3 regions of the Desulforhopalus glucosivorans genome follow, and region 2 is predicted to be linked to each of the others. Evidence: riboswitches for the same ligand, from Rfam matches in the RefSeq annotation. Region 2 holds a riboswitch; each other region holds the start of a gene.
The links. Region 2 has a riboswitch for cobalamin ahead of thiC (phosphomethylpyrimidine synthase ThiC). Riboswitches for the same ligand answer to the same signal wherever they lie in the genome.
Positions count from the first base shown of each region.

Region 1: it holds a riboswitch for cobalamin, as region 2 does, so the genes downstream of both, trpD (anthranilate phosphoribosyltransferase) here and thiC (phosphomethylpyrimidine synthase ThiC) in region 2, are expected to answer to the same signal.
Region 3: it holds a riboswitch for cobalamin, as region 2 does, so the genes downstream of both, ACX6CI_RS12180 (sirohydrochlorin cobaltochelatase) here and thiC (phosphomethylpyrimidine synthase ThiC) in region 2, are expected to answer to the same signal.

Region 1 is NZ_AP044854.1:726,301-734,514, reverse strand. Features, by position in the region: gene cobT (nicotinate-nucleotide--dimethylbenzimidazole phosphoribosyltransferase) at 1-803, opposite strand, end outside; gene ACX6CI_RS03180 (hypothetical protein) at 809-1,030, opposite strand; gene trpD (anthranilate phosphoribosyltransferase) at 1,023-2,123, opposite strand; cobalamin riboswitch at 2,327-2,546, opposite strand; gene ACX6CI_RS03170 (transporter substrate-binding domain-containing diguanylate cyclase) at 2,705-4,936, shown strand; gene ACX6CI_RS03165 (methyl-accepting chemotaxis protein) at 5,077-7,239, opposite strand; gene ACX6CI_RS03160 (phosphopantetheine-binding protein) at 7,897-8,133, opposite strand; gene ACX6CI_RS03155 (ABC transporter permease) at 8,200-8,214, opposite strand, start outside.
Region 2 is NZ_AP044854.1:2,429,409-2,437,622, reverse strand. Features, by position in the region: gene ACX6CI_RS10560 (acyl-CoA dehydrogenase family protein) at 1-700, opposite strand, end outside; gene lat (L-lysine 6-transaminase) at 744-2,054, opposite strand; gene amaB (L-piperidine-6-carboxylate dehydrogenase) at 2,088-3,623, opposite strand; gene uvrC (excinuclease ABC subunit UvrC) at 3,765-5,576, opposite strand; cobalamin riboswitch at 5,800-5,996, shown strand; gene thiC (phosphomethylpyrimidine synthase ThiC) at 6,084-7,427, shown strand; gene ACX6CI_RS10535 (ABC transporter ATP-binding protein) at 7,445-8,214, opposite strand, start outside.
Region 3 is NZ_AP044854.1:2,807,216-2,815,429, reverse strand. Features, by position in the region: gene ACX6CI_RS12195 (hypothetical protein) at 101-439, shown strand; gene ACX6CI_RS12190 (MarC family protein) at 498-1,100, shown strand; gene ACX6CI_RS12185 (universal stress protein) at 1,676-2,104, shown strand; cobalamin riboswitch at 2,196-2,376, shown strand; gene ACX6CI_RS12180 (sirohydrochlorin cobaltochelatase) at 2,497-3,486, shown strand; gene ACX6CI_RS12175 (sodium-dependent transporter) at 3,700-5,049, shown strand; gene ACX6CI_RS12170 (methyl-accepting chemotaxis protein) at 5,374-7,425, shown strand; gene ACX6CI_RS12165 (hypothetical protein) at 7,488-7,682, opposite strand; gene ACX6CI_RS12160 (hypothetical protein) at 7,826-8,214, opposite strand, start outside.

The DNA of each region.
Region 1 (8,214 bases), 1.7 Mb from region 2:
TAACTGCCCGTGACCACAAGCTCCTTATAGTGAATCAGATTGAGAAGGTTTGTATCAATCTCCTCATTTTTACTGAGACCGCTAAAAAAGGCCAGACGTCCACCCTTACACAGTTTTGTAATGCAAAGACTAAAGGCAATATGACTTGCACAACAGTTTATGGCCAGATCAAAATCAGCAGCAGTAGAGTCCTTACATAATTCAATGGAGTTTTTCTTCGCAAGATCTGCAAGCAGGCTAATCTTCTCCTCACTCTGCTCAATAACGGTCACACCACAGCCCTTATCTCGCAGCATAAGGGCGGCAATAATCCCCACGACCCCACCGCCATAGATTATTGCTCGTTCTCCACCCGCCGGCTTGACCATGTCAAGAGCATTAATGACACAACCGGCAGGTTCTGCAAAGGTGACAAGTTCAGGCTGGAGATTTTCCGGAACAGGAATAAGACTCTTTTCAGGAACCACAACATGACTTGCAAAACCACCATCGGAGTGAAAACCGATAATCTTCATTTCTTCACAAAGATTTTCTCTGCCACTCAAACAATAGCTGCACGTCCCACAGGACTGTCCCGGCCAAACCGTATATATTTTGCCATCACGTTCATCGATACCAGCAATCTCATGGCCCAGGACACGGGGGAGTAATAAATCCCTATGCCCCTGCTGCCACATCTTCGCATCTGTCCTGCATATGGCACAGGAGAGCACCTTTAATCGTACCTGTCCAGCGCCAACGGCAGGAAGAGAAGAAGATTCTTCAACAGTTAAAATGCCTGTTTTTTCCAGTATCAATTGCATTGTTTTCACGCTAAGAAAGGTTCTTCAGTAATAACAAGCTTCATAAGCTGTAAACCTTGGGTTTCCAGACGTATCTTGCTGCAGCGTACTTTTACTTCCTCAATACTCTCTAAAGGAAAAACAGAAGCCTTATTCATGGAGCAGTACTCAAAACCTGTCTCCAAAAAACGAATATACTTCTCACCCTCTTTAACGATGAGCAGTTCGGTTGCTAACACCTCAGCCATTACCAAGAGCCTCCAGTTTTGCGCGTCCCTTATCAGCGTCACGGTTCTGCACAGAGACCCACCCTTCAAGACTCTTCATTGCCTGACCAGACAAGAGTAACTCCCGCGCTTTTTCTACGCCGTCCTGTATAGTTGCCACTTCATTTTTAACATAAAAGATCAGACCGCTATTGAGGATAACAGCATCGTTTTTAGCTTCAGTCCCTCTTCCTGCAAGAAGTTCAAACATATGCTTTGCAGCTCTATCCCGGTTCCGTTCTGAAGAGATTAAATCCGCACTATGCAGACCTAAGCCAACATCTTCAGGCATAAAGGATAGTGGCTCTATTATGCCATCTTTCAACTGAACCCCAACGGTTTCACCGCAAACTGAGCCCTCATCCATACCCTTATCACTGCCGTTGATTGAACCGTAGACAACAAGGGCATCACTGTAACCGATGGCCTGCATAACCTCTGCTACCGGTTGTAATAGAGATGGTGAATAGACACCTCTCACGGCTACTTTTGGAAGACCCGGATGGGCAAGAGAGGCTGCAATATTGAGTGGGGAGCCAAAGCATATCTGGGAAAGTATCCTACCAAGAGCCATGGGATGTACAGTGGGGCTCATGCCATTAAAAAGACCTATACCCGCCTCAACCACACTTTTTTTAACAAGATCCACACCGCACTCAACATCAACTCCGAGTAGTTCTGCCATATCAACAGTTCCACAGGATGAAGTAATGGCTCTTGCCCCGTGACGGGCAACTTTTACACCACCTGCAGCAGCCACAAGAGAGGCCGCAGTGCTGATATTGAAGGTCTTAAAGGTATCCATGCCGGTACCGCAATTATCAACAACTGCCAAATCACCAAAATCGACCTTTTCAGTATCCAGCTCATATACAGCCTTCCAACCGCCGGCAACTTCCTGGGCAGTTTCACCTTTTGCAGTAAGTGCTGCTAAAAAAGCTCCCTGCTGCATCTCGGTAACTTCATTACCAAGCACCATGGTAAAGGCATCATAGGCGCTCTTTTCCGAGAGATCCTCACCTCGAATCAGCTGTCCAATACAAGCTCCAAGTTTTTGATTTTTTTCCATATCCATAATAGTACCTCAATAGTATTTTGTCGTTGCGTCATGACAAAACTCAAAACAAATAGATCAGGATACGGGAAAAAGAAACTTCATGAGGTAGATCTCCGTATCCGCGACGGCATAATCCACTGGGCTGAATCTACAAAAAACAGCACAACGATTATTCACAGACACAGAGTATCTCCAGTGGGTATACTCTGATGACAGCAGTGAAATTGCTATCATAACAGGCAGGCTTTCTGACTTACGGATTATCCTGCTTGTAACCGCCTTCCCGGACTTTCCAGTGACGACCCGGGCAAAAATCCCGGGATGAAGAAGCCAACAGCTCTTCAGTTACAGCAGCCTCCGTATACAGCAAGGACTGGCTTGTGACGGACTCACACCGTCTTTCCTTTTAACGTTGTATGCACCTGATAAAATTCTTATACCATCTTATTCCAGAAATTCAACGGCTTTATAGGGTGATGGTATTAAAGTAACTATTTCTACTGATTTGACAAAATACTATATTATAAAGGATTCCCTGTGCTAGAATAGACACAATATGTCTAGAGATCAGAAAACAAAACAGATAATACAAGGAATGTATGTTCAAAAATAAATTCATCCTTGCAACAGTCTTATTTCATCTATTTTTCACGAGTCTTCCTGCCACCTTTGCTGCCGAGACAGAGCCCGACAAGACCGCAACCTCAATCGCCACTCCCCTTCCATCGATTGCTCAAATAGCCCTCACTGAGCAAGAGAAACTCTGGATTAAGGAACATCCTACAATCACAGTTTCCAACGAGTTTGACTGGCCTCCATTTGATTTTGCTCTTTCTGGCAAGCCCTATGGCTTCGGCATAGATTTAATGAATCTACTCTCAGAAACTTCAGGGATTCAATTTGAGTACATTAACGGCTATACCTGGGACCAACTGGTGAACAAATACCAAAGGGGAGAAATTGATCTTCTACACTGTTTATCAATTACTCCTGAAAGAGAGAAGACCTCACATTTTTCTCCCCCTTTTTATCATAGTAAAAACGTTCTGATATTGCGAAATGACAGCCCACTTACTCATAACCTAAACGATCTTGAGGGAAAGATTATTGCGCTACCTAGGGGCTGGTCATCCATTGAATTTTTCAAGAAATACTATCCAGGCATCCATATTGTTGAAGTTGCCAGCTCCAGGCAAGCCCTCGAATATGTTGATCAGGGAAAGGTCTATGCTACAGTCGAACAAAAGGAAATAGCTCAATACTTCATGAGTAAATTTGGATTTTATGATTTAAAACTATCCGAGTGGATTGAAGATGTTGAACTGCAAAAAACATCATCCATGCACTTTGCGGTTTTAAAAACTAATCCCATTCTGTTTCAAATCCTTGCAAAAGCGCACAATAGTATCCCGCCCCAAACCCTGGAATCATTAAAACTGAAATGGTTCAGCCGGGATGGCAGAGCAGTTGGTAAAGCGGATGTAGGGCTTACTCCTGATGAAAAGATTTTTCTGAGTGAACATTATTCAATCAACTATTGCATCACCCCTGAAGCCATGCCTTTTGCCGACATAAAAAACAGTCAGGTTTCGGGCATGGCAACTGATATGTTTGATTTATTTTCAGAAAAGCTGAACATATCATTTAATCTTGTTCCCACCACCACCTGGCAAGAATCCCAGGAAAAATTTAAGAAAGGGGAATGTGACATAATTCCCATGATTACAATGAACGAGCAACTTGATAGACAAACCAATGTTACAAGTCCAATACTCAAGTTTCAGACAGCTATTATAACCAGGGAGGAAGAAGGTTTTATCGCGGGACTCCAGCATTTTGTTGGCAAAAAACTTGCAGTAGTACAATATGATCTCAATGAGAACAATATCTCATCGCTCTACCCGCATATTTCAGTGTTACCTTACGACAATGCCCAGGAATGTCTGTTACACGTTTCAAACAAAACCAGTGACGGAGCACTCCTCGCACTGCCTGTTGCAGCTCATTATATCCGTCACCTGGGCCTTACCAACCTGAAGATTGCTGGATATTCTGGTTCTGAGGGCACAATACGAATACGGAGCCAAAAAGACAGGCCCTACCTCAACTCAATAATGAGTAAACTTATCCGTTCAATCCCCCAAGACGATATTGACTCCGTGTATCAAAAATGGATGTCTATCCGCTTTGACACAAAATTTGACTACACTGCCCTTTGGAAGTTTTTCTCTATATTTTCAATCATTGTTCTACTTATTCTCCTCTGGAACAGACAACTCTTTCACCTTAATAAGAAGATTGCTGAAGCAAACAAGAAACTACAAGAACAGAGCAAGGAGTTACAAAGGATCTCAATTACAGATGTACTGACCGGGCTATACAACCGACGATACTCCGATATCAAACTAGAGGAAGAAATCCGCAGAGCAACCAGATACAAGGGTAATTTGTCACTCATAATAGGTGATCTTGATTTCTTTAAAGAGGTTAATGACACCTGGGGACATCAGATCGGTGATACTGTACTACAAGCATTTGCAACAATACTTACTGAAAAAACGAGAGACTCAGATGTCGTCAGTCGTTGGGGTGGAGAAGAGTTTCTTATTATATGCCCGGAAACTGATATCCAGGGAGCGCTGGCAGAGGCAGAAAATTTAAGGCAGGCATTTTCTAAAATATCATTTAAAGATGTGGGAAAACGAACAGCCAGTTTTGGGGTTGCATGCTATTTCCCTGGAGAGAGCAAAAGCAGTTTTATTCAACGGGCAGATGAGGCCCTTTACAGGGCAAAAAACAATGGCAGAAACAGGGTCGAATCAGCGAAATAAAACTCCTGGGAGTCGAAAGAATACTATCAACACTAAATGCAAAGAGTTTACTTCGCTGCCCTCTTCTCTTCGTTGCTACATGACACTGCGCCCCTTGCTGGACAAGCAAGGGGCATTATTCCATAAAGAATCGTCGCCTTTTATAGATTAAACTTTTCAATCAAGACTTTTAAGCTCTGGGAAAGGGCGCGCAACTCCTCCGCATTTTTTTGCACTTCGCCAGTATCAGAAGAAATAATACTCACGGCCTGGTGAACTTCAGAAATATCTTCAGAAATCTGTTGAGAAACAGAAGAACTCTGGGCAACATTCTCTGAGACCTCACCTATCCCCTCTCCTGCCTGGACAATATTAGTTGTAAGTTCTGTCATTGTTTCACTCTGCTCATCGAGAGAAACAGCAATGGTAGAGACAATGGAGTCAATTTCCGTAATGATTGAAGAAATCTTCTTAATTCCTGTGACCGTGACATCAGTGGATGACTGAATACTCTCGATTCGTTGTTTAATTTCACCGGTCGCCTCTGCAGTCTGCTTGGCCAGGTCTTTAATTTCATTGGCCACAACAGCAAACCCCTTTCCTGCCTCCCCTGCTCTTGCAGCCTCAATGGTGGCATTGAGGGCAAGAAGATTTGTCTGACCGGAAATATCTGTAATTGTCTCTGTTACCTTACCAATATCCTGTGCGGCACTTCCAAGAGCATCAACTTTCTCGGTTATATCTGATGCCTGCATGACTGCATCTCCAGTAATGCCCTTGGCATTCATAGTCGCCTGCTGAATTTCACCAACAGTGGCACTGATCTCCTCTGTTGCCGTGGTCATCACATTGACATTGGCCGTCGCCTCTTCTGTGGCAGCTGCAACTGATGTCATATTCGAACTCATCTCCTCTGACGCAGCTGCGACCCCCTCTGCCCTTAATGCTGACTCGGTTGATCCTGTATCAATTTTTGCAGATATTCGTGTCAAACTTTCAGAAGAAGAATTGAGGTTAACACTGTTCGTGTTAATATCCTTGACCAGGGTTCGGACGTTGCCGATAAATGAGTGCATATATGCACTTAATTCAGAGAACTCATCCGTTACAGCCGTTCGGAATACGGCCTTACACTCAGAGCAGGATTTAAACTCCCCGGATAAGATTTTTGGACATTGAATATTGGTTGCAGCAGAGCCGGCTTCTTCCCAACAGAGACCTTTTTTCCCATACATCGAACAATCTTTTTTCCCACAACCCAACATTTCAGAACAGTTAACCTCGGAAATGTTGCTCAGATCAACTTCCTGAGATAAGTCTCCAGTACTTGCCTGCTCCAAAATTGTGGTAAATTCCTTGATGGGTTTGTCGATGAGTTTAACAAAGAGAAAATAGACAAATGTCTGGATAAGGATGAGCGCGACTAAACCGGCAATTATAGAGTTAAAAGCCGTTTTTCTGGCTGCAGATAAAATACCCTCAATATCTTTTGGAATAGCTATGAGACCTACACTTTCACCGGAATAATCTTGAAGAGAGACATAGGCTGTCATGAATTCCCTTCCATCAATAACACTTCGTACCGTTACTATCTCATCGGCTCCCATAACATCTTTAAAAAGGGGATAATTCTCTTTCTTGAGCTTAAGATCATGGGTTTTTGCCTGATACTTAAACCCCTGTTCATCGGGAATAATCAGTGATAAATCAAAACCCAGGGATGCCTTTATGCCGTTAAAAAACTTATCGTTAAGCGGGGCGCCAAATTCAACAGATCCTGCATGCTTTTCACCCAGATATTTTACAGGAACAACAGCTCGAACAGACAATCCTGCATTGCCAACTTCAAGCCCCACTGCTGGCATAATATTAGTATTCACTGCAAGGACTGTTTTTCTAAAGGAGGAGAGATCATCACCAAATTTTGCAGGTTTCTGTAGTCTAAGAAAGGACGTTGCCGGTGGTAGATGAAAATGAAATACATTGAGATCAATGATCTCTTTTAACCCTGTAAACAACGGAGCTGTAATACTGAGTAGATCTTCCCTGGATTGAAACTGTAAATTGTCCTGAACACTCGGCATTTCTGACACTGTTCTTGCGATAAGTTGCAATTGCTCTGCTTTACCTTCAGTCACTTCATGGCGCACCTGACCCAGAATAACTGTTACTTCTTCTTTAAATCCATTCACTGCATTATCAACCGATTTCTTATACGAGAAAAAAACCGGAACAGCTATCATGACTGTAATTAAAACACCAAGAATCAGAAGTAGCTTCGTTTTGACCTTTTTCGGCAATATTTTTTGAAACAGTGACGACATCTCTATCTCCTTAATAGAAAAACCTGTTATGAAATTAGGACTCTGAGAAATGCTATCACATAACTTGAGGGGATAAAAATAATTATGGTTTTTTTTTGAACATATGGCCAAATGAGGTGTTTTGTTAGAAATTAATTTGACTTTACAATTCGAATCACCACACAATACCTATCCCATAAAAAGAGCCTTCTTCCTAACATTTTTTTATTTTAAAAAGTAATTAACCCTATATAAAACATGCTATTAAATGGATAAGGACAATTAATAGGAACCAAACACAGGCGGGTAATGCAATAAACTGTGCGACAAGGTAGGAGTATCTTTTTAATTATTCAACTTAAGTGATTATTTAAATAGAATTTTAAACAGATCTGAAGCAACAATGAACTGGCTTGGAATCCGAAAACATTCAGCACCCGCTCCATCTCTCAAACCGAAAGAGGGAAAAGTGGCGTTATCACAGCGGTACAGGGAGGGGCTTCGAATGAAGATACCGTGAATATGTGACCTCAAATATAATGACAGTTTATCATACACTCAAAAACGAGGTGGATATCAAGTACATTACATCAAGAACAAAGCGGCCGGGAACATCTCGCCCGGATTTTTTAATGGATCAATGAAAAATCCGGGAATTAACAAACCTGGGGCCACAACCTACTGGTTTTTCTCTACAATATAGTCAGAAAGGGTTTTAAGGGACTGTAAAACTTCCCTGCTTGTGTTTTCAGAATCCATTCGTACACCATATTCCTGCTGTACTGTAACCGCAATTTCAAGGGCATCCAGAGAATCCAGCCCCAGAGTCGACGTCGGCCCCAAGAGTGGTTCGGTGCTCACAAATGCATCCATCTCCACATCATCTAAGTTGCATGTTTTACAAATTAATTCCAACAGCTCTCGTTCTATAGGTTCCATAAAAAATAGTATATGTTCAGCTTGATTGTAATTACTGTGCAACTATCTTCGAGCTCG
Region 2 (8,214 bases):
GCATTGAGTGTGTCTCGTTGAGTACAACATTATCGAGAATTAGCTCTGAAGTAACCGAGGCGCGGAGGCTCCACTTGCCCTTCATATGGACTGTGCTAAAGCCTGGAGTATCTTTTTCTACAAGAAAACCCCGAATACCATCGGCACTATTTGCCCAGACTATTGCAACATCGGCAATGGAGCCGTTGGTGATCCACATTTTGGAGCCATTTAAGGTCCAGGTCCCATCTCCATTGTTAACTGCTTTGGTCCGCATTCCTGATGGGTTGGAGCCAAAGTCCGGTTCTGTAAGTCCAAAGCAGCCAATAGCCTCGCCAGCTGCCATCTTTGGCAGCCAATGTTGTTTTTGCTTCTCACTACCATAGGTGAAGATAGGAAACATAACAAGAGAACCCTGTACCGAGGCAAAACTTCGTATGGCTGAATCACCACGTTCGAGTTCATACATGAGAATGCCATAGGCTACATTGGACAGTTCAGCACAGCCATACTTCTCAGGAAGTGTCGGGCCTAAAAAACCAAGACCGCCCATTTGTTTAACAAGATGGAGTGGAAACTTTTCTTCCTGGGCGCAACTGTCGATTATTGGCATGACCTCATCATTGATGAATTCCCGTGCCGTCTGTTGTACGAGTCGTTCTTCATCACTGAGAAGTTCTTTCAGATTCATATAATCGGTAAAGTCGACACTATTGCTCATTGTAAGTTCCTTTTTAAGGAGATGTATATTAGAGGTTTGTTTATTAACTTGCTGTAATAACGTTTTTTAGTCTGGTGAGTACTATATCCACCTCATCTTCGGTGATGGTGAGGTGGGGGCGAAAACGGATGCTCCTATTTCCACAACCAACGAGCAGTAGCTTTTCTTTAAAGGTCTTTTCTAAAAAGATATCTCTGGTAGCTGAATCTTTGAGGTCAAAAGCGCACATAAGCCCTTTGCCCCTTGGGCTGAATATAGTCTGTGGGTATTGTGCAGCCAGTGCTTCCAGACCTTGTAGTAACTGATCGCCTCTCAATCGGGCATTTTCGATCAGGTTGTCCTGTTCAATTACCCTAAGAATGGCAGAGCATCTGGCCATATCAATGAGGTTGCCGCCAAAGGTTGAATTGATTCTGCTGGGCTCAGTGAAGACACTACTTGGTGTCTCATCCAGTCGCCTTGAGCCAAGAACTCCGCAAACCTGTGTTTTCTTACCAAAACTGATGAGATCAGGAGTGACAGAGGTGTGTTCGTGGGCCCAGAATTTTCCGGTTAAACCGATGCCGCTCTGCACCTCATCCATGATAAATAAAAGGTCATTCTCATCACAAATCCCGCGTAGACTGACAAAGAACTCATTGCGGAAGTGATTATCACCGCCTTCTCCCTGGATGGGTTCAATAATAAGGCCTGCGATGTCTGGTCCACTTCTGTGTAGAGCAACTTTAATTTCAGCTAAAGCCTGTTGCTCAAGGGCCATGGTCAGCTGCAGGCCTTCCTCTGTAGAGGGAAAACTGAGTTTTGGGTTAGTTATTCGCGGCCAGTCAAAGGTTGGGAAATATCGGGTTTTACGAGGGTCGGCAGTGTTGGTTAAGGAGAGTGTGTACCCGGAGCGTCCATGAAAAGCCTGCTTAAAATGGATTATTTGGTGCCCACGTTCCTCTTTTAACCCTGATTCGTAGTTACGCTTAACCTTCCAGTCAAAGGCTGCTTTAAGACTATTTTCGACAGCAAGAGCGCCTCCTTCGATGAAGAAGGCGTGGGGGAGGTAGTCGGGCATGGCAACACGGCCAAATGTTTCCAGGAATTCAGCCATGGCCTCTGTGTACATATCGGAGTTGGCGGGCTTTTGAATAGCAAGTCTGCCTAATTTATCCGATATCTCAACAATAGCAGGATGGTTAAAGCCAATTGCCATGGAGGCAAACATGGAGAAACAGTCGAGGTAGCGATCTCCATTACGCTTATCGACAAGCCAGCTTCCCTTAGATACATCAAGATCGACGATTATATCCATCCCATCTGCGAGAATGTACCTGCTGAGAATGTTTTTAACCTCGGCTGCGCTTGTCATGACTGCTCTCCTTAGAGATGTACTCCAAAATAATTATTCAATATTAAAACGAATACCTTGTGCCAGTGGCAGGCTGTTGCCAAAATTTATGGTTACAGTTTGCCGCCTCATATATGCCTTCCATGAGTCGGAGCCGGATTCCCGTCCGCCTCCTGTATCTTTTTCCCCGCCAAATGCTCCTCCAATCTCAGCCCCCGAGGTGCCTATGTTTACATTTGCAATACCGCAATCGGAGCCGCTGGCGCTTAAGAATCTCTCAATTTCGTTGTGATTTGTGCTGAAAATAGACGATGAGAGTCCCTGGTTAACGCTGTTATTTATGGCTATACCATTTTCAACAGGGCCGTCATATTCAAGGAGGTAGAGGATGGGGGCAAATGTTTCTTCGGCTACAATGGCGGCGTCTTTGTCTATTTGTACAATTGTAGGCTCCACATAACACTGTGACTCATACCCTTCGCCTTTAAGGACATTTCCACCAAAGAGGATCTCGCCACCCTGCTTAGCTATGGCCTTGATTGCCTTTTGGTATGTTTTGACGCTCTCCTTGTCGATGAGTGGCCCCATGTGGTTTAGTTCAAGGAGGGGGTTGCCAACACTGACGCTATTGTAGGCAGTTATCAGGTGTTCTTTAACTGCTTTGTAGCGGGATTTGTGGATGATAAGACGTCTTGTTGAGGTGCAGCGTTGGCCTGTTGTTCCTACAGCTCCAAAGACGGCGGCCGGGATAGCAAGTTTTAGGTCGGCGTGTTCTGTGATGATAATTGCATTGTTGCCACCAAGCTCAAGTATGCTCTTACCCAGCCTGTCTGCAACGGTTTTGGCTGCGAGCTTTCCTGAATTAACGGAGCCGGTAAAAGAGATAAGTGGGATACGTTTGTCTTCCAGCAGCTTTTTGCCAACATTGTCGCGGTCACCGATAATAAGGGAGAAGATGCCTTCAGGAAGGTGATTCTGGTCAAGAACCCTTGCAATGATCTTATGTAGAGCAATCGCTGATACTGGAGCCTTGGAAGAAGGTTTCCAGACCGACACATCGCCACAGATGGCTGCGATCATGGCATTCCACCCCCAAACTGCCATGGGGAAATTAAAGGCGGTCACAATACCTACAATCCCTAAGGGCTGGTACTGCTCAAAGAGGCGGTGTTCAGGTCTTTCAGACATGGTTGTCATTCCATAGAGCATTCTGGACTGTCCAACACAATAGTCGCATATATCAATGAGTTCCTGGACCTCACCCAGACCTTCCTGGAGAGGCTTACCTGTTTCGTAGGATATCAGGGTACCCAGTGGCAGTTTGAAATCACGGACTCGCAAGCCTATCTGCCTGACTATTTCACCTCTTTGGGGGGCAGGCGTAGTACGCCAAGCTTTGAAGCTTTCTTCAGCTTGTTCGATGACAAGCTGATAATCCTTCCCCGTGGCCTTGGTGACATGGGCAAAAGTCTCACCGTCAACTGGTGACGTGACAGCTATTTTCTTTTTACCATTACTTTCAAGCCATTTGGTGCCAGTCGATGTACCTGACATAGTTTTTTCAAGGTACAGCTCATCAAGAAAATTCATTGGGCCCCCCGGTCCATAAAATTGTTTGTTTTATTCTATAATTATGTCAGCAAAATAGGTGAGAGTCAAGTGGAGTTGACTGATGTTTTATCTCGTCTACTGCTGGAGTAATTGCGCTCCAAGAAACATTAGGTATTCGCTTTAAGTTACTGACTGGTTGAAGAAATTGAATATTGTTGATGCGATTTCAGGACCAATACCCTGGACCTCGCACAGTTCTTCAATATTCGCTGTTTTTACACGTTTGAGGCTTCCCATGTGTTTGAGTAACTGTTTCTTTTTCTCCGTTCCAATGCCAGGTATTCGGTCAAGTTCTGATGTGAGTGTTGCCTTGTTACGCAGCTTTCTATGAAAGGTTACACCAAACCTGTGAGATTCATCACGAATTCTCATGAGATAGAGGATGATCGGATTATGGGGCAGCAGAACGATGGGGTTTTTGCGATCAGGTTTGTACAGTTTTTCACCTTCATCTTCCTTTTCTTTGGCTATGCCAATCCAATCAATATCTTTGGTAATACCAAGGTCTTTTGCCACGGCGAGTGCCATACCAAGCTGCCCCTTGCCACCATCAACCACAAACATATCAGGAAGGGTGTCCTCTTCAATCCCTCTTGTGAGTCGTCTTTCAAGGACCTCTTTCATCATGGCGTAGTCATTTGGCCCATCAACGGTTCGAATTTTATAGTGCCTGAAGTTGGAGGTGTCCTTTTCACCATTGGTAAAACATACAAGTGAGCCCACAGCTTGCTTGCCGCTGATGTTTGAAATATCCAGACACTCAATACGGTTTGGTGCGCGGTCGAGGTGGAGGGTCTTGCACATTGTTTTACTTAAATGTTCCCAGGAACTTTTCTTTTTCTCCTTTTCTTCAAAGACCTGCATTGCATTGGTATTCGCCATGGCTATGAGTTGTAATTTCTCACCCCGCTGGGGAATTTTTAGCTCGACCCTGGTGGTTGATTTATCGCTTAAGAATTCGCTGTGGAGGTCAAGGTCGCTTGGGCTAAAGGGGAGGAGAATCTCAGAGGGCACTACTGTCTCATCTGTGTAGAACTGGCTGAGTACCTGAGACAGGATTGAGGCGTCATCACCATAAGGGTCAGCGAGGAAGAAGGACCGACTGCCATTAATCAGTCCATTGCGAATAAATAACAGAGAGACAGTGACAGCGGCGTCTTTTCTAGCAAAGCCAAAGACATCCTGATTCATGGTGTGGCTTGCAGAAATGACCTGTTTCTCAAGTGTTTTAGATAGAGCGCCAACCTGATCTCTGAGCGTTGCTGCTTTTTCAAATTCGAGTGCTTGTGCGGCTGCCTGCATCTGCTCGTTTAATGATTTGATCAGGTCTCTGTTACGCCCCTCAAGCAGCATGATGATTTTTTTCACATGCTCCATATACAGCTTACGATCAGCATTTCCTGCACATGGTGCCAGGCATTTACCAATTTGACGATTGAGGCAGGGGCGGTCTCTTTTTTTCAGCTTGCCACCCTTGCAGTTTCGAAGAGGGAAAAGCTTTGCGATAAGACGGAGCGTAGACCACATGGCTCCAGATGATGAGTATGGACCAAAGTAGCGTGCCTTGTCACGGGACTTCCTTCTTGCCATATGTACTCTTGGCCATTCTTCCTGTACTGTAACCTTGATGTATGGGTAGTTTTTATCATCGCGGAGAATGATATTATATTTGGGTTTATGCTTTTTAATAAGAGAAGCCTCTAAGATCAGAGCTTCTTTCTCGGTATGGGTGAGTAGAACGTCAACTTTACTGACTTTTTGAAGCATTATGCTGGTTTTATTATGTTCGGCTGCTGAAAACCGTGCATATGATGACAGCCGTTTATGCAGATCCTTGGCCTTGCCTACATACAGGACTGTGGATTTCTGGTCCTGCATAATGTAAACCCCCGGTGTGTGCGGGGCTGATGATAGAATTGATTGGGGAAACATTGTGTTGTAAATAACCTTAGTAATTCTTTGTATGGATCTGTATTTACGATCAAAACGTAAATTTTTGTAGTGGTGCTGGCGAACGGTTTTGTTGAGAGTGATATGTCTGTGTTCACTTGTCTCACCTGGTTTACGGTACAACATTTTTCCAAAAAGGCTACATGCTTACAATTGCAAAATAGGGATTTACATAAATAAATTTTTCCTGTAATTTGCCTGCAGTAAAACTACATATCTCACAGGTGGTAACTGTTATGTTACTGAAAAGGGAATACGGTGAAAATCCGTAGCGTTGGGCCAGCGCTGTAAGCGGGGACAACATCTGCTATACACCACTGCTTTTTAATACTCAAAAAGTGGGAAGGTGCAGATGGAGGATGATCCGTAAGTCAGAAGACCTGCCTGTTTGAACATAGACTTTCCCGTCCGTAAAAAAGTCCGTATCACGCTTGCCGTGGTACGGACTTTTTTATTGCCCATGGGTGGGGTAACTGTATGGAGAATGCAATGAAAACACAGATTGAATTGGCAAATGAAGGGACGGTCACCGCTCAGATGCAACAGGTTGCAAATGATGAAGGTTTCAGCGGAGAAGAGATTAGGGATCGTGTTGCAAAAGGACATATTGTAATCCCTGGATGTGCTGTTAGACCCCACCAGAAAATAGTAGGAATCGGTAAAGGTCTACGGACAAAAATCAACGCATCTATAGGTACTTCGTCGGATATATCTGATGTTGAACTTGAGATCAGAAAAGCTCGTATTGCAGAGCATGAAAAAGTTGATACCCTGATGGAACTTTCAACTGGCGGGGATCTTGATGCAATCCGCAGATCTGTCCTTGGCAGCTGCTCTCTTCCTGTGGGTAACGTTCCTCTCTATCAGGCATTTGCCGAAGCCACTAAAAAGTATAGAAACCCCAATAAGCTGGATCCTGAATACCTCTTTGAACTTATTGAAAGACAACTTCAGGATGGTATTAGTTTCATGGCTATCCATTGTGGTATTAACAGGTTCTCCATCGAGAGACTTCGTAAGCAGGGGTTTCGTTATGGAGGCCTTGTCTCTAAAGGTGGTACCTTTATGGTTTCATGGATGGAATACCATAACAGAGAAAACCCTCTGTATGAGCAGTTCGACAGGGTCTGTGAGCTGATGAAGAAGTATGATGCTGTTTTATCCCTTGGAAATGGTATTCGTGCAGGTGCAATTCACGATAGTCATGACAGGGCGCAGATGGCTGAAATGATCATCAACTGTGAACTTGCAGAACTTGGTAGAAACATGGGTTGCCAGATGATGGTGGAAGGCCCGGGGCATGTTCCTCTTGACGAGATAAGCGGTAATATCATGCTTGAAAAGGCAATGAGCGGTGGGGCTCCATATTATGTACTTGGACCACTCCCTGCAGATACCGGTGCCGGTTATGATCATATTACAGCAGCCATTGGTGCTGCTCAGTCTGCGTGGCATGGGGCAGATCTAATCTGCTACATTACCCCCGCCGAGCACTTGGCACTGCCAACTGAAGACGATGTTCGTGAAGGCGTTCGGGCTACACGGCTTGCAGCAAGAATCGGTGATATTGCAAAATATCCTGAGAAGCGAGAGGTGGAAAAGAAGGCAGCCATTGCCAGAAGAGACAGTGATTTTGAAGAGTATTTCAAGCTTTCAATGTTTCCTGAAAAAATGACAGAGGTTCGTCAAAGTAGAAAGCCAGAGAATGAGTCCACCTGTACCATGTGCGGTGATTTCTGTGCGATGGAAAGAGGGCACTCTCTTTTTAAAGATGACATCGCAGGCGATAAGTGCTCTCAGAAAAAAGAAAAAGAACTGGTCACTGAAGAGTAACTATTTTTAAGGCTCGGTTAGAGAGGTGCTATTTTCTCTAAGTTCAAGGCTGAAAAAAGAGTTCGGGTATACTCATGCTCAGGTGCTTCAAAGATCTGAGCAGTGGGCCCGGACTCTACAATAATTCCATCTTTAAGCACCGCCACATAATCTGAAACTGCTCTGATTACCCTGAGGTCATGGGAAATAAACATATAGCTCATATTATGTTTTTGCTGCAGGGCGAGTAGTAGTTCTATGATCTGCTTCTGGATGGTTACATCAAGAGCAGATGTCGGTTCGTCGAGTATAATAAATTTTGGTTTAAGTATGATTGCCCGTGCAATGGCGATTCGTTGTCTCTGTCCACCAGAAAATTCATGGGGATAGCGACTGGACATTTCTTCATCTAAACCCACTTCATGTAATGTCTCGTTTACCAGGACTGCGCGCTCGGCACGACTCAGCTCGGGGCGGTGAACCTGAAGTCCTTCTTCGACAATTTGCATAACAGAAAGACGGGGTGAAAGGGATGAGAAAGGATCTTGAAATACTATCTGAAAATCACTGCGAAGTGGTCCCAGTTTTTTTTGGGAAAGACTTTGTAGATTTACCCCGTTAAAAAAAATATCACCAACACTCTGATTGAGTCGTAGCAGAGACATGGCAAGAGTGGTCTTACCGGAACCTGATTCTCCAACAATCCCGCAGGTTGTCCCTCCCTTTATCGATAAGTTAATTTTATTAACTGCCTTTATCGTTGTTTGTGACTTCTTAAACGGGTTTGCCCATTTATTTTTCTGATCAA
Region 3 (8,214 bases), 380 kb from region 2:
ACTGATATCGCCTATCTTTGGTATCTCCAGTATATCTGCAGTGCAAAGTTATGATTTTTTGCATGGCTTATCGAAGTAAAACTTAATTTTAAAAAGGATAATGATGGGATTTCTTTTACATATTCCAGTCATCATGAGTTTTTGGCTGCTGGCAGCTCACTTTATGCGTGATGGACAGACGATAGTAGTTGTTGCAGGACTTCTTTTCCCTTTGATGCTTTTCTATAAGAAAGGCTGGGTGGTACGTGTTGTCCAAGTGGCCCTTGTTTTGGGAGTTGTTGAATGGATCAGGACTCTGATGGTAATACAGGCCATGCGGGTTGAACATGGTTTGCCCTGGGGTCGTCTTGCTATCATTATTGGGGCTGTTGCATTGTTTACCGGTTGCTCAGCGTTGGTGTTTTTTCACAAATCTCTTAAAAGAAAGTACGGTTTGTGATGAGTCTTTTAGCAAGTGGTTCGCGTACATTCATTTTAATAAAGGAGGGTGTTGATAAGTGGATAGTTTTATAAACGCATTTATTGCATATTTTGTGATTGTTGACCCCATTGGTGCTTCGCTCATTTTCAATGCCCTGACAAAGGGGAACGATGCAGGCTATTGTCGTAGGATGGCAATTCGATCAGTGAGTTTGTCACTGCTTCTGGTCCTCTGCTTTGGTTTTTGGGGTGTGGGACTATTGACAACCCTCGGTATTGAGATGGAGTCCTTTAAGATTGCCGGTGGTCTCCTGATTTTCTATGCTGCCTTTGGAATGATTACTAAACCTGATAGTGCCAAAGATGATGAGGGTGATTTAACGTATGATGATATTTCTGTTTTCCCTCTTTCCATCCCCCTTATTGCAGGACCTGGTTGCCTAACTCTTACAATCCTTCTGTTCTCAGGGGTTCGTGAACAAGAAATATCCTTTTTGCCATTAGTTGCAGCTGTTGTTATAATTTATGTTTTGACCCTCATCTGTTTTTTGTTTGCAAAACCGTTGGTGCACCTTGTGGGGCAGACAGCAAACGATGTGTTCAAAAGACTGCTTGGAGTGCTACTTGCCTCTCTTGCTATTCAATTTATTGCTGATGGTGTGAAAGGTCTCATGTCTTAGCTTTTAAGCTTTTTTAAATATGCCCGATAAACGAGATAAGTCCCCTAATGTCTCACTACGTTCACTTATCTGGAAGTAATGTTACGTTCGCAATGTTAAAAGGTTCTCCCGTTTTCTCGGAGTCTAGGCGACCTGTTTTTTGACAGCTTTTCTGGGGTAAGATACTGATAAGAAATGAAATTGTATACACTACGCAAGCATCGTTGAGTTGTGGCATTGCTTGGCAGTGCGCCTGTTGTGGGTGTAAAACGCACCTTATCCTTCAATACTCGTGGGATATCCGCAGCGCTGTGATGGGTAGTGTTTATTGCACTACTACGCTGTTGTATTGAAAATCACAGCTTCCTGTCATACAATAAGAGAACAGTGAATGTTAACATATATGCCTGATGTGGGCTCTTTATAATCCTGCAGTTGCAGTCTGTTAACTGTAGAATTTATGTAAGTGAAGGTTGAAGCCGAACCACCTCAGGATGAGGAGGTTCGGCTTTGTCTGTTGCGGCTGTTGGTTTCTCTGTTTCATCGTATTGGGGTGGAATTTCATTACGTTAACTCAATGTAACAGGAGGCTTCTAATGGATATCAAAAATATTCTTCTTCCCTTTGATGGTTCTAAATACTCAATGCATGCCGCTGAGTATGCCCTTGGTGTTGCAAAACTCACAGGGGCCCATATTAATGTAATATATTGTGATGATTGGCAATTACATGGTTCCGAAGTGTCCGATGACGTTATTGAGCAGATCCGAGACAACAGGAAGATAGCTGTGAAGGATTGTCTGTTAAAAGCAGGTGCTGTTTTTTCCGGAAATGGTCCGGAATATACTCTCGAATCAGTCTCTGGCTCACCGGGAGAGGTGTTGACCGAGCGTGCTAAATCAAAAGAATATGATTTGATCATTATGGGCTCCCATGGTCACTCAAATATTGGCGGCCTCTTTTTAGGCAGTGTAACCCATAAGGTGCTTAATAAAATATTTTGTCCGGTTTTGATTGTTCCATGAAAATGATTCTCGTGCACAACGAAAAACAATACTACTTTGTAGGTGATTGATAATAAGTGAAAAAAGCTTGACTTGTTTCTGAAATTACGGTCTTCTTTAACAACTTTCAGGTGCATTAAGATGCTTAAAAGGGAATCCGGTATAAGTCCGGAACGGGCCCGCCGCTGTAACCGGGGACGAAAACCACATATAAGTCACTGGCATATGCCGGGAAGACGTGGTGATTAGGATGATCCGGGAGTCAGAAGACCTATCTGAAATTACATTGTAGAGTTTTCCTCTGGACAGGGACACTACACAAGAGACGAGGATATCAGGGAATCCCGGATCATTTTATATGATCCGGGATTTTTTTATTTAAACAGGTTGGTCAATTATCTGGGAGATTTGCAATGAAGAAAGGTTGGTGTGGTATAACCGCAGTACTGGTTTATTTGTGTGTTTTCTCTGTCTCTGCATTTGCTTCCGGTGCTAAAGGGATCCCTGGTTCCGGAAAAAATGCCATAGTTCTCGCAAGTTTTGGAACGACGGTTCCGTCTGCTGTGTCATCAATCATTAATATCCAGGACGAGGTGAAGAAGGCATATCCCAAGACGGAAGTACGCATGACCTTTACTTCAAATATTATTCGCTCTGTATGGAAAAAACGTCAGGCAGAACCGCAAAAATGGCTCGATCAGGGAATCCCTGAAGAGATCCTCTATGTGAAGAATTTTATCGCAACAATAGGTGATCTTTTAGAAGATGGATATACCAATATCGTGGTACAGCCAACCCATATGTTTTTCATGGAACAGTCCCATGATCTTCAACAATATGTAAACGGCCTTGCTTCTATTCGAACCATGAAAAAGAAGTGGAACCCAATTCACTCAATTGTCATGGGGCGTCCTGCCCTTGGTATGCCCGGTGACGTTTATCCCTATCATGACGATGTGGATGCAGTTATAAAAACCCTTGAAGGGGATGCTCAACAGGCAAAAGAAGAGAATGCTATTCTTGTCTATATGGGACACGGCAATGAGCACTGGTCTACAGGTATTTATGCTGAAACTCAGAAAAAAATGCGTGAAGCGTATCCGGATGTAACTACTTTTGTTGGTGTTGTAGAAGGTTCTCCTGCAATCACTGATTTTATAGGTCATTTAAAGTATGCTAAGACCCAAAAAGTATTGCTGAAGCCATTTATGATAGTGGCTGGTGATCATGCCACCAATGACATGGCAGGTCCTGAAGAAGACTCTTGGAAATCAGTTTTAACCAAAGAAGGTTTTGATGTGAATCCTGTATTGGAAGGACTCGGGTCCAATACAGAGTTTGCCAAAATTTTTGTTGATCACATCGCTGATGCAGCAAAAGAAAGAGGTATCCACCTGAAGTAGTAGTATGTATCACCAAGAACAAGGATGGTCGTGAGCCCGGCCATCCCTGTTCGCCCTCTGTCCCCCTCCCTTCTTTATGCAGTTTCTGTAATTGTTAATTTTTTCAATTTAAAAACAATAAAAACGCAAAAAAAAGCCACAAAATTGTTGACATGATCAGTCTTTCGTCTACATTACCGCCAATCTTATAATCTGAGTGTAAAGGAGGCTTTTGTGCGTAATCATTGGAGCAGTAGGTTTGGTTTTATTCTGGCAGCTGTCGGTTCAGCCGTAGGTCTTGGAAATATTTGGAAATTCCCATTTATTACGGGGATGAATGGTGGTGGTGCCTTTGTGTTGGTGTATCTCGTTGCCATTATGTTTTGCGGTTTACCAATTCTCATGGCTGAGTTTCTCATCGGTCGACATTCACAAAAAGATGTTGTCGGTTCCTTTCGTGAATTGACTCCAAACTCCGTTTTCTGGAAAAGCATAGGGTGGCTCAGTCTTGCCTCAGCATTTATTATTTTATCCTATTATGGAGTAGTTGCCGGTTGGACCCTTGATTATCTGTTTACATCACTTAGTGGCGGTTTTGCAGGCCATGATCCCGAAACGATTTCCGGTATGTTCGGTGCCCTTGTAACAGATCCTCAACGTCAACTTATCTGCCTTACCGGTTTTATGGGACTTTGTCTAATTGCGGTAATCAGTGGAGTTAAAAAGGGAATCGAACGTTGGAATCGTGTGCTGATGCCGACTCTGTTTGGAATCCTTATCGTTATGGCAGTGTATGCGATGACCACCAGCGGAGCCGTTGAAGGGTTGAAGTTTATGCTCTACCCCGACTTTTCAAAACTTACCATTAACGGTGTTCTCGAGGCCATTGGCCATTCGTTTTTCACCTTGAGTCTTGCCATGGGAGCCATGATTACCTATGCAAGTTACATGGATAAAAAAGAGGCTATCTATCCCGTTGCTATTCGAATTGCATTTCTTGATACTCTCGTAGCTATCATTGCAGGTCTTGCTATTTTCCCAATTGTTTTTTCTGTGGGAATGGAACCTGGAGGTGGACCCGGCTTGATTTTTAAAACCCTTCCACAGGTGTTTGCTACTATTCCATTGGGTGGTGTTTTAGCGGTTCTCTTTTTCCTTCTCTTAGCTTTTGCAGCTCTGTCATCAGCGATATCTCTTCTTGAGGTATTGACCGCATTTATGATTGATGAGAAAAAGTACGACAGGAAAAAGGCGACCATTTTTATGACTATTGCAGTCTACCTGGCAGGTATTCCTTCTGCATTGTCTTATTCAACTTTGAGTAATGTGAAGATAATAAAAGGAATGGAAGTGCTTGACTCCCTGGACTATGTAGCGAGTAACTTTATGCTGCCAATTGGTGGTCTACTGATTGCTATTTATACAGGTTTTATCTTAGATAAGAAAATTGCACAGGCAGAAATTACCGATGAAGGAAGTCGTTACCTCACCACCTTTAATATCTGGTATTTCACCATCCGTTATATTGCTCCGGTTGCTGTATTAATTGTTTTTCTCACAAAGATTGGTGTGATCAACATGTAGTTTGACCGATCCCATCCTTCTTCAAGGTCGCTGACAAGGGTTTTTCAAGCCGGGTCTAGCGACCTTTTTTTTTGTTGATCATCAGATGTTTAGTTCTACTTCTACCCACCTTTTATTGTAACTTCCTCTCTCTTTATGATCCACAGATTGACCGATATGTGGGAAATCAAAAAAACAGATGTTCATTATTTTGTAATGAAAATGAAGGCGCATATTTGTATCTGAGTGTTTTTTGTTATACGCTTTTCATAGAAGGATAATGAGTGCATTGGTTTTAAATGTGCAGATTTCTAATGTTAACTTTACCAATGAAGGATTGAAGAGATGTTCAAGAAAATGACGATTAAAGTGAAACTGCTGGCCACATTTATTCTAGTTAGTTTAATCCCTCTCGCTTCTGTAACCTATATTGCAATCGAAAAAGCCAGTGACGCTTTGCAAGCTGAAGTTGTCTCCAAATTTGCGGCTGTGCAGGAAACAAAACGTAACCACGTTAAAGAGTATTTTTCCCAGTTAAATTCAGCCCTAAGTATCATACAGACTGATCCATATATGCAAGCTAGTATGCGCACCTTTAATGATGCCTATGTTGCAGCAGGCAATACAGTTGATGATGATTCATGGAGGACTCTTGTTGAATTTAAAGAAGCGTCTATAAAAAGCATGGTAGAGCAGTATGGCTTCTACGATCTGCTTATGATTTCAATGGAAGGAAACCTTATATATAGCACTGCCAAAGGGGCTGATTTAGGCATGAACATTCCAAACAGTGCTCTAAAGGAGTCGAGTCTTGGCAGCGCCTACGAAAAAATATCGATTAATCCTGATGGTAATATTTTTGCAGATTTTGCCCCATATGCTCCAGATAATAATATACAGACTGCATTTATGATAGCTCATGTTAAAGACAGGTTTGATAAGCCCCAGGGGTATATTGCCCTGCGAATACCTGTGGATAAATTTAATGCTATTGTTCAACAGCGTAGCGGTATGGATGATACGAGTGAGAGTTATCTTGTTGGTCGGTCGGCTGGTAAGACCGGTTTGCGAACTGATCGTGTTGTAAAATCAGGTAAGGTGGGTGAGGACAAATCAGATAAATTTATTGAGTTGGCATTGGGTGGAAACTCAGGTTTTGGAGAAAAAATCGGGAGTACAGGGGGCACGGAATTTGTTCGTTATGACCCTGTCGATATTCCAGGAGTTGAGTGGGTGATGATTACCACAGGGGCAACTGACACAGTTTTTGCCGCCGTTTATTCTCTTCGAAACACAATGTTACTCATTATACTTGGTGCAATGGTTATTGTAGTTATTGCAGCCCTGGCAACCACATCTCTAGTGTTGAAACCAATTAAGGCAGCCATTGTGATGCTAAAAGATATCGCAGAAGGAGAAGGCGATCTTACCAAACGAATGGTTGTTGAGGTGGAAGACGAAATGGGTGAAATGGCAACCTGGTTTAATACCTTTATGGATCGGTTGCAAAATATGGTGAAACATATTGTAAATGACGCAAATACTTTAAATGGGGCATCAACTGCCCTTTCAGATATAGCGCGTCAGCTGACGAGTGGAGTTGGGGAGATGTCGGGCCGTACCAACCAGGTTGCCGGTGCCACTGAGGAGATGAGCGGCAATATGACAAGTGTTGCAGCAGCAAGTGAGCAGGCATCAACTAATGTGAATATGATTGCCTCAGCTGTCGAGGAGATGACCGTTACAGTGAGAGAGATTGCACAAAATTCTGAGTCTGCAAAGGGTATTACCCAATCCGCTGTAGCAAAAGCAGTTGAAGCGTCAAAGACAATTGATGAGTTGGGGCGTATCGCCATAAAAATTAGTTCAGTAACAGAGGTAATTACTGAAATTTCAGAACAGACAAATTTATTGGCATTGAACGCAACAATTGAGGCGGCAAGGGCAGGTGAGGCCGGTAAAGGCTTTGCGGTCGTTGCAAATGAGATCAAGGAACTAGCTCGTCAGACTTCGGATGCTACTCAAGAGATTAAAACCCAGATAGAAGGGGTTCAGAAATCAACTGATGGAACTGTTCGGCAGATTGAGGAAATATCCTCTGTGATTAATGAAGTAAATGAGACTGTAGAAACAATTGCCGCAGCAGTGGATGAGCAGGCTACAACCAGTCAGGAGATTGCTGATAATGTGGCCCAGGCCTCACGAGGTATAGAAGAGGTAAACCGTAATGTGAATCAAACATCCATGGTGGCAAGTACTATAACAGGTGAAATTACAGAGGTAGACAGTCTGGTTCAAGAGATTTCAGGATCGAGTCGACAGGTAAATGACAAATCCGACGACCTCTCTTCAGTAGCGAATAAACTACATGATCTCGTAGGACAGTTTAAAGTATGACCTTCCAAGGTACTTATCCCGATTATCGGGGTTAGTTCTAAAAAACTAGGCGTCTCTCTGCTTTATGCAGAGGGGCGTTTGTTTTTGGAGCAGGATCTAATCTCATTAATAAACTTATCCTCAAGATAATCCAGCAGGCTTTCCCGTTGTTCACCACGAGTCCCTAAATCCTGATATGTATCGAGGATCTTTTTCTGTAGAAGGCTCGGGCAGAGGTAAAAGTCTATCATTACGTCATTTTCTTTAACATGTGCCATAATCGTCTCCTGTAATGTAGAGGTTGTTTGATTGTCAGGCGCATTATAAAGAGAGCAGCTCACAATGTTCTTACACTGCTGATACAATTCTTGTTTTTTCAGTAAAAAATAATCATTTTTTCTTGAAAATAGTAAAAAACTGATTATTCCGGTACGATTGATGGACCAGATATTGTGACCCAGCAGGAATAGGAATTGTAGTCAAAACAGTGTGGTATGGCTTCAATTTGAACGTACCAGGAATGGTGCTTTTTTTGTGAGATCGTGTCGTTTGTGGAGAGGCTGCCTGCAAGCTGGTAGGTGGTTGCACCTATCTGAGACACAATTGTTGACGGGATATCAAATTCGGCTGTAGCCTTGGAGGCAATGGCAGATGAAACGATGGCGAGGCCATATCTTTTAGCATAATCGGAGTGTTGCTGAGTGTTCCGTGCTAAATTCTCATCTGGCCCGATGATAAGCTTATAGAGGAACAAGCCTCCAATAATAATTCCAATTGTAGTTAGGGTGCGTCCTTTGCTTGTTGAAGGTT